3 regions of the Fusibacter fontis genome follow, and region 2 is predicted to be linked to each of the others. Evidence: a T-box and tRNA genes for the amino acid it is inferred to sense, from the RefSeq annotation. Region 2 holds a T-box; the other regions hold tRNA genes.
The links. A T-box is a leader RNA that pairs with one kind of tRNA and senses whether it is charged. The one in region 2 lies ahead of ACZ41W_RS06515 (valine--tRNA ligase), so its partner is inferred to be a tRNA-Val.

Region 1 (3,247 bases), 1.1 Mb from region 2:
GGTTGGGCTGTTCGCCCATTAAAGAGGCACGCGAGCTGGGTTCAGAACGTCGTGAGACAGTTCGGTCCCTATCTGCTGTGGGCGTAGGAAATTTGAGAGGAGCTGTCCTTAGTACGAGAGGACCGGGATGGACGAACCGCTGGTGGATCAGTTGTCATGCCAATGGCACAGCTGAGTAGCTAAGTTCGGACGGGATAAGCGCTGAAGGCATCTAAGCGCGAAGCCCCCCTCAAGATGAGATTTCCCATCCAGAAATGGAGTAAGATCCCATGAAGATAATGTGGTAATAGGCCTGAGGTGTAAGTGCAGTAATGCATTCAGCTGACAGGTACTAATAGATCGAGGACTTGACCTAACGATCCAAACACTTTTGAATGAACCTCTATATGTGATTTTCAGGGTCTGATGACCTAGGGTATAATAACCTTGTGCCTAGTCAGTTTTTATACGAAAAACCGACCTACGGCAAATTTTACTACGTGCCTAGTCAATTTGCTTCGCAAACCGACCTACGGCTGAAATTGTAAACAATTTCATATCTAGTGATGATGGCGGAGGGGAAACACCTGTTCCCATACCGAACACAGAAGTAAAGTCCTCCAGCGTCGATGGTACTTGGCGGGTAGCTGCCTGGGAGAGTAGAACGTCGCTAGTTTGTTCTTTAAGAACTAAAAAGTATTCCAAGGTAGCTCAACAATCATGGAGCAAAGCGAAATGTGATGTTTATAAGTGATTGTTACACCAAAGAATATGCAATGCTTTTAAAAGTATTCCAAGGTAGCTCAACGGTGGAGCACTCGGCTGTTAACCGATAGGCTGAGGGTTCGAATCCCTCCCTTGGAGCCATTTTAAACGTGCCGTGGTGGCGGAACTGGCAGACGCACAGGACTTAAAATCCTGCGGTGGCGACACCGTACCGGTTCGATTCCGGTCCTCGGCACCAATTTTATATTTATTATCGCGGAGTGGAGCAGTGGCAGCTCGTTGGGCTCATAACCCAAAGGCCGTAGGTTCGAATCCTGCCTCCGCAACCATGTTATTTTGCATGGCCCCTTGGTCAAGCGGTCAAGACACCGCCCTTTCACGGCGGTAACAGGGGTTCGATTCCCCTAGGGGTCACCATTTATGTTTTACGAAGTAAAACAGTCGACGTTAAATTCGAAGAATTTTAGGAGACTAACGAAGTAAAACAGTCAATGTTCCGTTGACAATTTGAAGAAAACGAAAGTTTTTTTCACATGGAAGTTTAGCTCAGCTGGGAGAGCATCTGCCTTACAAGCAGAGGGTCATAGGTTCGATCCCTATAACTTCCACCATTTTCAGTTTTGTATTTCAAAACTGCCCGACGTATGCAACTTAGTTGCTAGAAGGGAATTTGTACATCAAATGATGTGCGAGTAATCATTATTGCGGTCCAGTAGTTCAGTTGGTTAGAACGCTAGCCTGTCACGCTAGAGGTCGAGGGTTCGAGTCCCTTCTGGATCGCCATTTATGCCGGTGTAGCTCAATTGGTAGAGCAACTGACTTGTAATCAGTAGGTCGCGGGTTCGAGTCCCATCACCGGCTCCATTTTATGACTGGAGGGGTTCCCGAGTGGCCAAAGGGGGCGGACTGTAAATCCGTTATCGACGATTTCGAAGGTTCGAATCCTTCTCCCTCCACCATTTAATTATATGATTTGTTATGAATCATTCAACTGGTGTTACACAATTTGTGAATAGAGTAAAAAAGCTGTTGATACTTGTGTGGAATAAGGCTTGAGTTGATAAGAATTTCTTTCCAGTATCGTGCGGGTGTAGCTCAATGGTAGAGCCCCAGCCTTCCAAGCTGGTTGTGAGAGTTCGATTCTCTTCACCCGCTCCAATTTTCATTGGGGATTCGCCAAGCGGTAAGGCAACGGACTTTGACTCCGTCATTCACAGGTTCAAATCCTGTATCCCCAGCCAATTTTCATGGTCCATTAGCTCAGTCGGTAGAGCACCTGACTTTTAATCAGGGTGTCCCGCGTTCGAATCGCGGATGGATCACCATTTTAATTAACAAATTTGGAGAGGTACCGAAGCGGTCATAACGGGGCGGTCTTGAAAACCGTTAGGGTGCAAGCCCACGTGGGTTCGAATCCCACCCTCTCCGCCATTTTAAAATTGGAGAAGTACTCAAGTGGCTGAAGAGGCTCCCCTGCTAAGGGAGTAGGTCTCGACAAGGGGCGCGAGGGTTCAAATCCCTCCTTCTCCGCCAATTTTAAATGTATTGGGCCATTAGCTCAGTTGGTTAGAGCACCCGGCTCATAACCGGATGGTCCGGGGTTCGAGTCCCTGATGGCCCACCAAATATATAGGGGTGTAGCTCAGCTGGTAGAGCAGCGGTCTCCAAAACCGCGTGTCGTGGGTTCGAAGCCTGTCACCCCTGCCATTTCTTTTCAATTTAATATTTTTTATCGGGGTGTAGCGCAGTTTGGTAGCGCATCTGGTTTGGGACCAGAGGGCCGCGGGTTCAAATCCTGCCACCCCGACCATTAAATCATGGGCGTATAGCTCAGCTGGTTAGAGCGCACGCCTGATAAGCGTGAGGTCGGTGGTTCGAGTCCACTTATGCCCACCATGATTACTAAGAAGGTAACTTCTTATTTGCCCAGATAGCTCAGTCGGTAGAGCAGGGGACTGAAAATCCCCGTGTCGGTGGTTCGATTCCGCCTCTGGGCACCATTTTTTTATATTGCAAAAGCAAGTGGGGAATATTAATCCCCACTTTTTTTTATAGAAATTCAAAATTTCTTCGCAAAAGAAAATTGATTAGAATATGAACCAGAATATTGATCATTAAATCAATCAAAAATCTAATTTGAGTAAAGTTGATTATGAAATAGGATAAAAAAAATGATACTACTATATGAGTACCATTTTTAGAAATTCATGGATTATCTGATTAATATTTTCATAAATTACTGTATCATTGAATCGAATGAGCAATGATTCTTTTTTTGAATCTTCTAACTCATATATTTCTCCAAGATTTATAACTTTAGGGTTAATAAATACATATTGAGACTGATTTGAGTCTTTAAAGTGGACAAGATCCATGTTAATTTCGCCTTGTTGGTTACTTAAGTGAAATGAACAATAGTTTGTATGTTTAGTGATTTCGTTGTGTAAACGTGGTATAGAGAGATAGATAGTTGCTTTTAGAGTTTCATTATTAATTTGAGTTTGTAAAATGTAAATTTTTTTGTCATCAATTTTAATGATAC
Region 2 (3,247 bases):
GTTGATGGCGGTGAATTAGGTGAAGTTGAGTATGAAAACTTTAATGCTGCATCTGCAAAGATAAAAATTAATGGCACCAATATTCATCCTGGTTCTGCAAAGGGCAAAATGAAAAACGCATTGCTCATAGCGATGGAGTTACACCAAATGTTACCGGTCTTTGATAATCCTGCTTATACTGAGCATTATGAAGGATTTAATCATTTAAATGATCTTCATGGGACTGTTGAAGGTGCAGATATGCTCTATATCATCAGAGACCATGATTTAGCGAAATTTGAAAGTAAAAAACAGATGTTTAGGGAAATTGAAAAATTCCTAAATCATAAGTATGGAGTGGGAACTGTCGAAGTGAAATTGACAGACTCTTATTTCAACATGAAAGAAAAGATCGTACCACACTTTCATTTGATTGAAAATGCTAAGGCAGCGATGCAATCACTTGGAATTGAGCCGATTGTTGTGCCAGTAAGAGGTGGCACAGATGGTGCGAGATTATCCTTTATGGGATTGCCTTGTCCAAATCTTTGTACTGGTGGACATAACTTCCATGGGCGTTATGAGTACATCCCAGTTCAGTCGATGGAGAAAACGGTCTCCATCTTAATTGAAATTGTGAAGCTTTATGCAAAATGGCAATAATTGATAAGTGCGCCCAAATTCAATGAATTGCATGGATGAATGACCGATAAAAAAAGATGCTTGAATCCAAAATCCGGATGAGATCCGAGGTATGTGGATTTGAGCATCTATTTTTTATCTTCAAATTAGTAATGTTCGTTTCGATTTAGTAACGTTCATTTCGATCTTTTTGATACGTTTCATCCTCATCGCCATAGATGAAGTTGTCTGGTTTTCTTAACATAAAAAGACCGATAATGATCAGACCACCAAATACAACTAGGTCAAATTGGATGTTGATGAAGCTATTTACAAAGAAGATAGCGGCAATTGCCAACATGATAAACCCTTTTTTATAGTTGCGTTTTGGACTGTGTCCATAATGTGCCATTTGTAAAAAACCGAGTGCAGGACCAAGGATGAAGACAGGCCAAAAGTTAATATCAAAGTTCCAAATTGAGAAATTTTCAATTAAGAAATAAAGGCCGTATACAATTAAAGTTGCACCTGTGAGTAGATTTCGACTGCTTGCTTGCCCTTTAAAATAATCTCTTTCTGACTTAGCGCCAATATAGACAAGCATAAGCGGCCATAAGTCCCAAACATTGAAGCGTATAAAATCATAGTGATCTAAAATAAGCACCGCACCTATGATAATAAGAAAAAAGCCAAGTAATCTGTTGCGAGAATTTTCCATGAAACAACCTCCAAAATAATTTCATTATAAATGACTATTTTTATTATAGTTCATATTTCTCTATCAGTGTAGTCTTCAAAGATTAATATCTTATTAGAACCATATTAAAATGGATTAAAAGTTTCAAGTGAACTTTGATTTGACATTTAAAACGAGATTGTTTATAATGAGAGCAATCGAAAATGTGTCTATGAAGATGAGGAGTAAGTTTTCCCAGTTATTAGAAAGGCGGATTCACCGGCTGAAAGGTCTGCTTAATATGGTTTACTGAAGGTAGCATCGGAGATGATAAGCTGAACTAGAGTAAGTTTATCCGGGTAACGACGTTATACGTATTGAGGTGCTATGGGTAATTGACATAGAATTAGGGTGGTAACGCGATCATTCGTCCCTGTTTGGGGATGAGTGATTTTTTTATTTTTTGCTAAAAAATGAGACGGTGTGACCATATCCTTAAAGAACATATGAAAAATTTCATTAAGCAAATAAAGATATGATGAGGACATCAAGGAGGTAAATATGCAAAGTAAGTATAATCCAAAGGAATTCGAAGATCGAATTTATGCAAAGTGGTTAGAAGAGAAAAGTTTTAAAGCGACAGTTAATCCAGATAAGACACCGTACTCAATCGTATTGCCACCACCAAACATCACTGGTCAACTCCATATGGGGCATGCACTTGATCATACGTTACAAGACATTCTTATTCGTTGGAAGCGTCTTCAAGGATTTGAAGCTCTATGGCTTCCGGGAACGGATCATGCGAGTATTGCAACTGAAGTACGTGTTTTAAAGGAAATTGAAGAAAAGGAAGGCATTACAAAAGAGGAACTTGGTAGAGAAGAATTTTTAAGACGTGCATGGAAATGGCGCGATGATTATGGTCGCATCATTGTGAATCAAATGCAAAAATTGGGTTCTTCATGTGATTGGGATAAAGAAAGATTTACAATGGATGAAGGTTGTAATCACGCAGTAAATGAAGTGTTTATTCGCCTTTATGATAAAGGGTTAATCTACAGAGGCAATCGTTTAATTAACTGGTGTCCTGATTGTAAAACAACTCTTTCGGATGCAGAAGTTGAGCATGAAGAAAAACCAGGCAATTTCTGGCATATTAAGTATCCAATCGTTGGTACAGATGAATTCTTAGAAATTGCAACGACTCGCCCTGAGACGATGGTAGCAGATACAGGTGTAGCAGTTAATCCAAATGACGATCGATATAAACACTTAATTGGTAAAAAATGCTTATTGCCTCTTATGAATCGAGAAATCCCAATTATTGCTGATGAATATGTAGAGCTTGATTTTGGAACAGGTGCACTGAAAGTTACACCAGCTCATGATCCTAACGATTTTGAGATTGGATTACGACATGGACTTGAGCAAATCAATGGCATGAACGAAGATGCTACTATGAACGAAAATGCTGGAAAATACAATGGTATGGACCGTTTTGAGTGTAGAAAAGCGATTGTTAAAGATTTACAAGAGGGTGGTTACTTAGTTCAAATTAAAGAACATCCTCACAACGTTGGAACTTGTTATAGATGTAATACCATTATTGAACCAAGAGTATCAGATCAATGGTTTGTTAAAATGGAACCGCTTGCTGGACCAGCAATTGATGTTGTTGACTCAGGAGAGATTCGCATCATTCCTGAAAGGTTTAATAAAATCTACATGAACTGGCTAGATAATATCAGAGATTGGTGTATTTCTAGACAGCTCTGGTGGGGACATAGAATTCCAGCCTACTACTGTCAATCGTGTTCTGAAATTATCGTTGCCAAAGAGATGCCGGATGTGTGTCCAAAATGCGGAAGCCAACATTTTGTACAGGATAAAGATGTTCTCGATACTTGGTTTAGTTCAGCATTATGGCCATTTTCAACTTTAGGATGGCCAGAAAAAACACCTGAACTT
Region 3 (3,247 bases), 370 kb from region 2:
TCTTAGCGGAGTCGCCGTTGGGATACCACTCTTGATATAACGTTATTCTAACTATGACCAGTTACCCTGGTTTAGGACAATGTCAGGTGGGCAGTTTGACTGGGGCGGTCGCCTCCTAAAGAGTAACGGAGGCGCCTAAAGGTTCCCTCAGCGCGGTTGGAAATCGCGCGAAGAGTGTAAAGGCAAAAGGGAGCTTGACTGCGAGAGAGACATTTCGAGCAGGTACGAAAGTAGAGCTTAGTGATCCGGTGGCACCGCATGGAAGGGCCATCGCTCAACGGATAAAAGCTACCCCGGGGATAACAGGCTTATCTCCCCCAAGAGTCCACATCGACGGGGAGGTTTGGCACCTCGATGTCGGCTCGTCTCATCCTGGGGCTGAAGTAGGTCCCAAGGGTTGGGCTGTTCGCCCATTAAAGAGGCACGCGAGCTGGGTTCAGAACGTCGTGAGACAGTTCGGTCCCTATCTGCTGTGGGCGTAGGAAATTTGAGAGGAGCTGTCCTTAGTACGAGAGGACCGGGATGGACGAACCGCTGGTGGATCAGTTGTCATGCCAATGGCACAGCTGAGTAGCTAAGTTCGGACGGGATAAGCGCTGAAGGCATCTAAGCGCGAAGCCCCCCTCAAGATGAGATTTCCCATCCAGAAATGGAGTAAGATCCCATGAAGATAATGTGGTAATAGGCCTGAGGTGTAAGTGCAGTAATGCATTCAGCTGACAGGTACTAATAGATCGAGGACTTGACCTAACGATCCAAACACTTTTGAATGAACCTCTATATGTGATTTTCAGGGTCTGATGACCTAGGGTATAATAACCTTGTGCCTAGTCAGTTTTTCTACGAAAAACCGACCTACGGCAAATTTTACTACGTGCCTAGTCAATTTGCTTCGCAAACCGACCTACGGCTGAAATTGTAAACAATTTCATATCTAGTGATGATGGCGGAGGGGAAACACCTGTTCCCATACCGAACACAGAAGTAAAGTCCTCCAGCGTCGATGGTACTTGGCGGGTAGCTGCCTGGGAGAGTAGAACGTCGCTAGTTTGTTCTTTAAGAACTAAAAAGTATTCCAAGGTAGCTCAACAATCATGGAGCAAAGCGAAATGTGATGTTTATAAGTGATTGTTACACCGAAGAATATGAAATGCTTTTAAAAGTATTCCAAGGTAGCTCAACGGTGGAGCACTCGGCTGTTAACCGATAGGCTGAGGGTTCGAATCCCTCCCTTGGAGCCATTTTAAACGTGCCGTGGTGGCGGAACTGGCAGACGCACAGGACTTAAAATCCTGCGGTGGCGACACCGTACCGGTTCGATTCCGGTCCTCGGCACCAATTTTATATTTATTATCGCGGAGTGGAGCAGTGGCAGCTCGTTGGGCTCATAACCCAAAGGCCGTAGGTTCGAATCCTGCCTCCGCAACCATGTTTATTATGGCGGCGTAGCTTAGTTGGCTAGAGCGTCCGGTTCATACCCGGAAGGTCGGTGGTTCGAATCCGCCCGCCGCTACCATTTTAATCATGGCCCCTTGGTCAAGCGGTCAAGACACCGCCCTTTCACGGCGGTAACAGGGGTTCGATTCCCCTAGGGGTCACCATTTATGTTTTACGAAGTATAACAGTCGACGTTAAATTCGAAGAATTTTAGGAGACTAACGAAGTAAAACAGTCAATGTTCCGTTGACAATTTGAAGAAAACGAGAGTTTTTTTCACATGGAAGTTTAGCTCAGCTGGGAGAGCATCTGCCTTACAAGCAGAGGGTCATAGGTTCGATCCCTATAACTTCCACCATTTTCAGTTTTGTATTTCAAAACTGCCCGACGTATGCAACTTGGTTGCTAGGAGGGAACTTGTACATCAATAATGTACGAGTAATCATTATTGCGGTCCAGTAGTTCAGTTGGTTAGAACGCTAGCCTGTCACGCTAGAGGTCGAGGGTTCGAGTCCCTTCTGGATCGCCATTTATGCCGGTGTAGCTCAATTGGTAGAGCAACTGACTTGTAATCAGTAGGTCGCGGGTTCGAGTCCCATCACCGGCTCCATTTTATGACTGGAGGGGTTCCCGAGTGGCCAAAGGGGGCGGACTGTAAATCCGTTATCGACGATTTCGAAGGTTCGAATCCTTCTCCCTCCACCATTTAATTAATCATTTTGCGGAAGTGGCTCAGTGGTAGAGCATCGCCTTGCCAAGGCGAGGGTCGCGAGTTCGAATCTCGTCTTCCGCTCCAATTTTATAAGCGTTCGTAGCTCAACTGGATAGAGCACCGCCCTTCTAAGGCGGGGGTTTGGGGTTCGAGTCCCTACGGACGCGCCATATGGAGAGGTACCGAAGCGGTCATAACGGGGCGGTCTTGAAAACCGTTAGGGTGCAAGCCCACGTGGGTTCGAATCCCACCCTCTCCGCCAATTCTAATGTGGGCGTATAGCTCAGCTGGTTAGAGCGCACGCCTGATAAGCGTGAGGTCGGTGGTTCGAGTCCACTTATGCCCACCACATTAATTATGAGAGTATAACTCTCACATGCCCAGATAGCTCAGTCGGTAGAGCAGGGGACTGAAAATCCCCGTGTCGGTGGTTCGATTCCGCCTCTGGGCACCATATTAAGATCAATGATTAAGAATTCTTAGTCGTTGGTCTTTTATTTTTTTGATATAATGATAGTAATCAATCTAACAAATTGTAAAAAAGTAAAAAATTAGAGAAAATAAAATTATTAATTGAACAATAACTAAATGGAATAGTTGAAAAAAGAATTAATTGCACATTCATTGGATAAATAGGGAGCAGTTTATGAGTAAAGAAAAGAAAAGCCAATCGAAATTACGAACCAGTCAAGGTAATAACAATCAAGGCACAAACAACCACGATATGAACAAGCACGATATGAACAACCACAATATAAGTAATCAGGTTGAATATCAAGTAGGTATGACAAACCATCATACGGATGCGTTAGATCAAAATGAAGGGGATTCAAATAATAAAAGTGGTCGTTTAAATTTTGAGAATTCTAATCTCAGCCAGGTTCAAAATATGCAGACTTATAGATTTGAAATTGACCGCATCGATCAAATACTTATTGAAAATATTATTAAAAGATTTATAGTAACGGATCAAGTGGGTATGTATAAAAAGATTCATGAAATGACAGTGAGTGATAGTAGTAGAGAGCAAGCAATATATATGAAAAATCGCGAAAGAGTGAATTCTTTTTTTGCAAGTATAAACGAAAATAATTTTAT

Region 1: it has a tRNA-Val gene. The T-box ahead of ACZ41W_RS06515 (valine--tRNA ligase) is inferred to sense a tRNA for this amino acid. The anticodon was not compared.
Region 3: it has a tRNA-Val gene. The T-box ahead of ACZ41W_RS06515 (valine--tRNA ligase) is inferred to sense a tRNA for this amino acid. The anticodon was not compared.

Annotation. Positions count from the first base shown of each region.
Region 1 covers NZ_AP042445.1:331,032-334,278, forward strand. The annotation lists rRNA gene ACZ41W_RS01270 (23S ribosomal RNA) at 1-355, shown strand, start outside; rRNA gene rrf (5S ribosomal RNA) at 539-655, shown strand; tRNA gene ACZ41W_RS01280 (tRNA-Asn) at 772-846, shown strand; tRNA gene ACZ41W_RS01285 (tRNA-Leu) at 857-943, shown strand; tRNA gene ACZ41W_RS01290 (tRNA-Met) at 960-1,034, shown strand; tRNA gene ACZ41W_RS01295 (tRNA-Glu) at 1,048-1,122, shown strand; tRNA gene ACZ41W_RS01300 (tRNA-Val) at 1,241-1,316, shown strand; tRNA gene ACZ41W_RS01305 (tRNA-Asp) at 1,412-1,488, shown strand; tRNA gene ACZ41W_RS01310 (tRNA-Thr) at 1,494-1,569, shown strand; tRNA gene ACZ41W_RS01315 (tRNA-Tyr) at 1,580-1,664, shown strand; tRNA gene ACZ41W_RS01320 (tRNA-Gly) at 1,790-1,863, shown strand; tRNA gene ACZ41W_RS01325 (tRNA-Gln) at 1,872-1,946, shown strand; tRNA gene ACZ41W_RS01330 (tRNA-Lys) at 1,955-2,030, shown strand; tRNA gene ACZ41W_RS01335 (tRNA-Ser) at 2,048-2,136, shown strand; tRNA gene ACZ41W_RS01340 (tRNA-Ser) at 2,147-2,238, shown strand; tRNA gene ACZ41W_RS01345 (tRNA-Ile) at 2,253-2,329, shown strand; tRNA gene ACZ41W_RS01350 (tRNA-Trp) at 2,337-2,412, shown strand; tRNA gene ACZ41W_RS01355 (tRNA-Pro) at 2,439-2,515, shown strand; tRNA gene ACZ41W_RS01360 (tRNA-Ile) at 2,525-2,601, shown strand; tRNA gene ACZ41W_RS01365 (tRNA-Phe) at 2,630-2,705, shown strand; gene ACZ41W_RS01370 (ribonuclease H-like domain-containing protein) at 2,886-3,247, opposite strand, start outside.
Region 2 covers NZ_AP042445.1:1,439,075-1,442,321, reverse strand. The annotation lists gene pepT (peptidase T) at 1-642, shown strand, start outside; gene ACZ41W_RS06520 (LiaF transmembrane domain-containing protein) at 788-1,318, opposite strand; T-box leader at 1,500-1,714, shown strand; gene ACZ41W_RS06515 (valine--tRNA ligase) at 1,838-3,247, shown strand, end outside.
Region 3 covers NZ_AP042445.1:1,812,637-1,815,883, reverse strand. The annotation lists rRNA gene ACZ41W_RS08210 (23S ribosomal RNA) at 1-750, shown strand, start outside; rRNA gene rrf (5S ribosomal RNA) at 934-1,050, shown strand; tRNA gene ACZ41W_RS08200 (tRNA-Asn) at 1,167-1,241, shown strand; tRNA gene ACZ41W_RS08195 (tRNA-Leu) at 1,252-1,338, shown strand; tRNA gene ACZ41W_RS08190 (tRNA-Met) at 1,355-1,429, shown strand; tRNA gene ACZ41W_RS08185 (tRNA-Met) at 1,440-1,516, shown strand; tRNA gene ACZ41W_RS08180 (tRNA-Glu) at 1,527-1,601, shown strand; tRNA gene ACZ41W_RS08175 (tRNA-Val) at 1,720-1,795, shown strand; tRNA gene ACZ41W_RS08170 (tRNA-Asp) at 1,890-1,966, shown strand; tRNA gene ACZ41W_RS08165 (tRNA-Thr) at 1,972-2,047, shown strand; tRNA gene ACZ41W_RS08160 (tRNA-Tyr) at 2,058-2,142, shown strand; tRNA gene ACZ41W_RS08155 (tRNA-Gly) at 2,159-2,233, shown strand; tRNA gene ACZ41W_RS08150 (tRNA-Arg) at 2,243-2,319, shown strand; tRNA gene ACZ41W_RS08145 (tRNA-Ser) at 2,323-2,411, shown strand; tRNA gene ACZ41W_RS08140 (tRNA-Ile) at 2,422-2,498, shown strand; tRNA gene ACZ41W_RS08135 (tRNA-Phe) at 2,528-2,603, shown strand; gene ACZ41W_RS08130 (chorismate mutase) at 2,796-3,247, shown strand, end outside.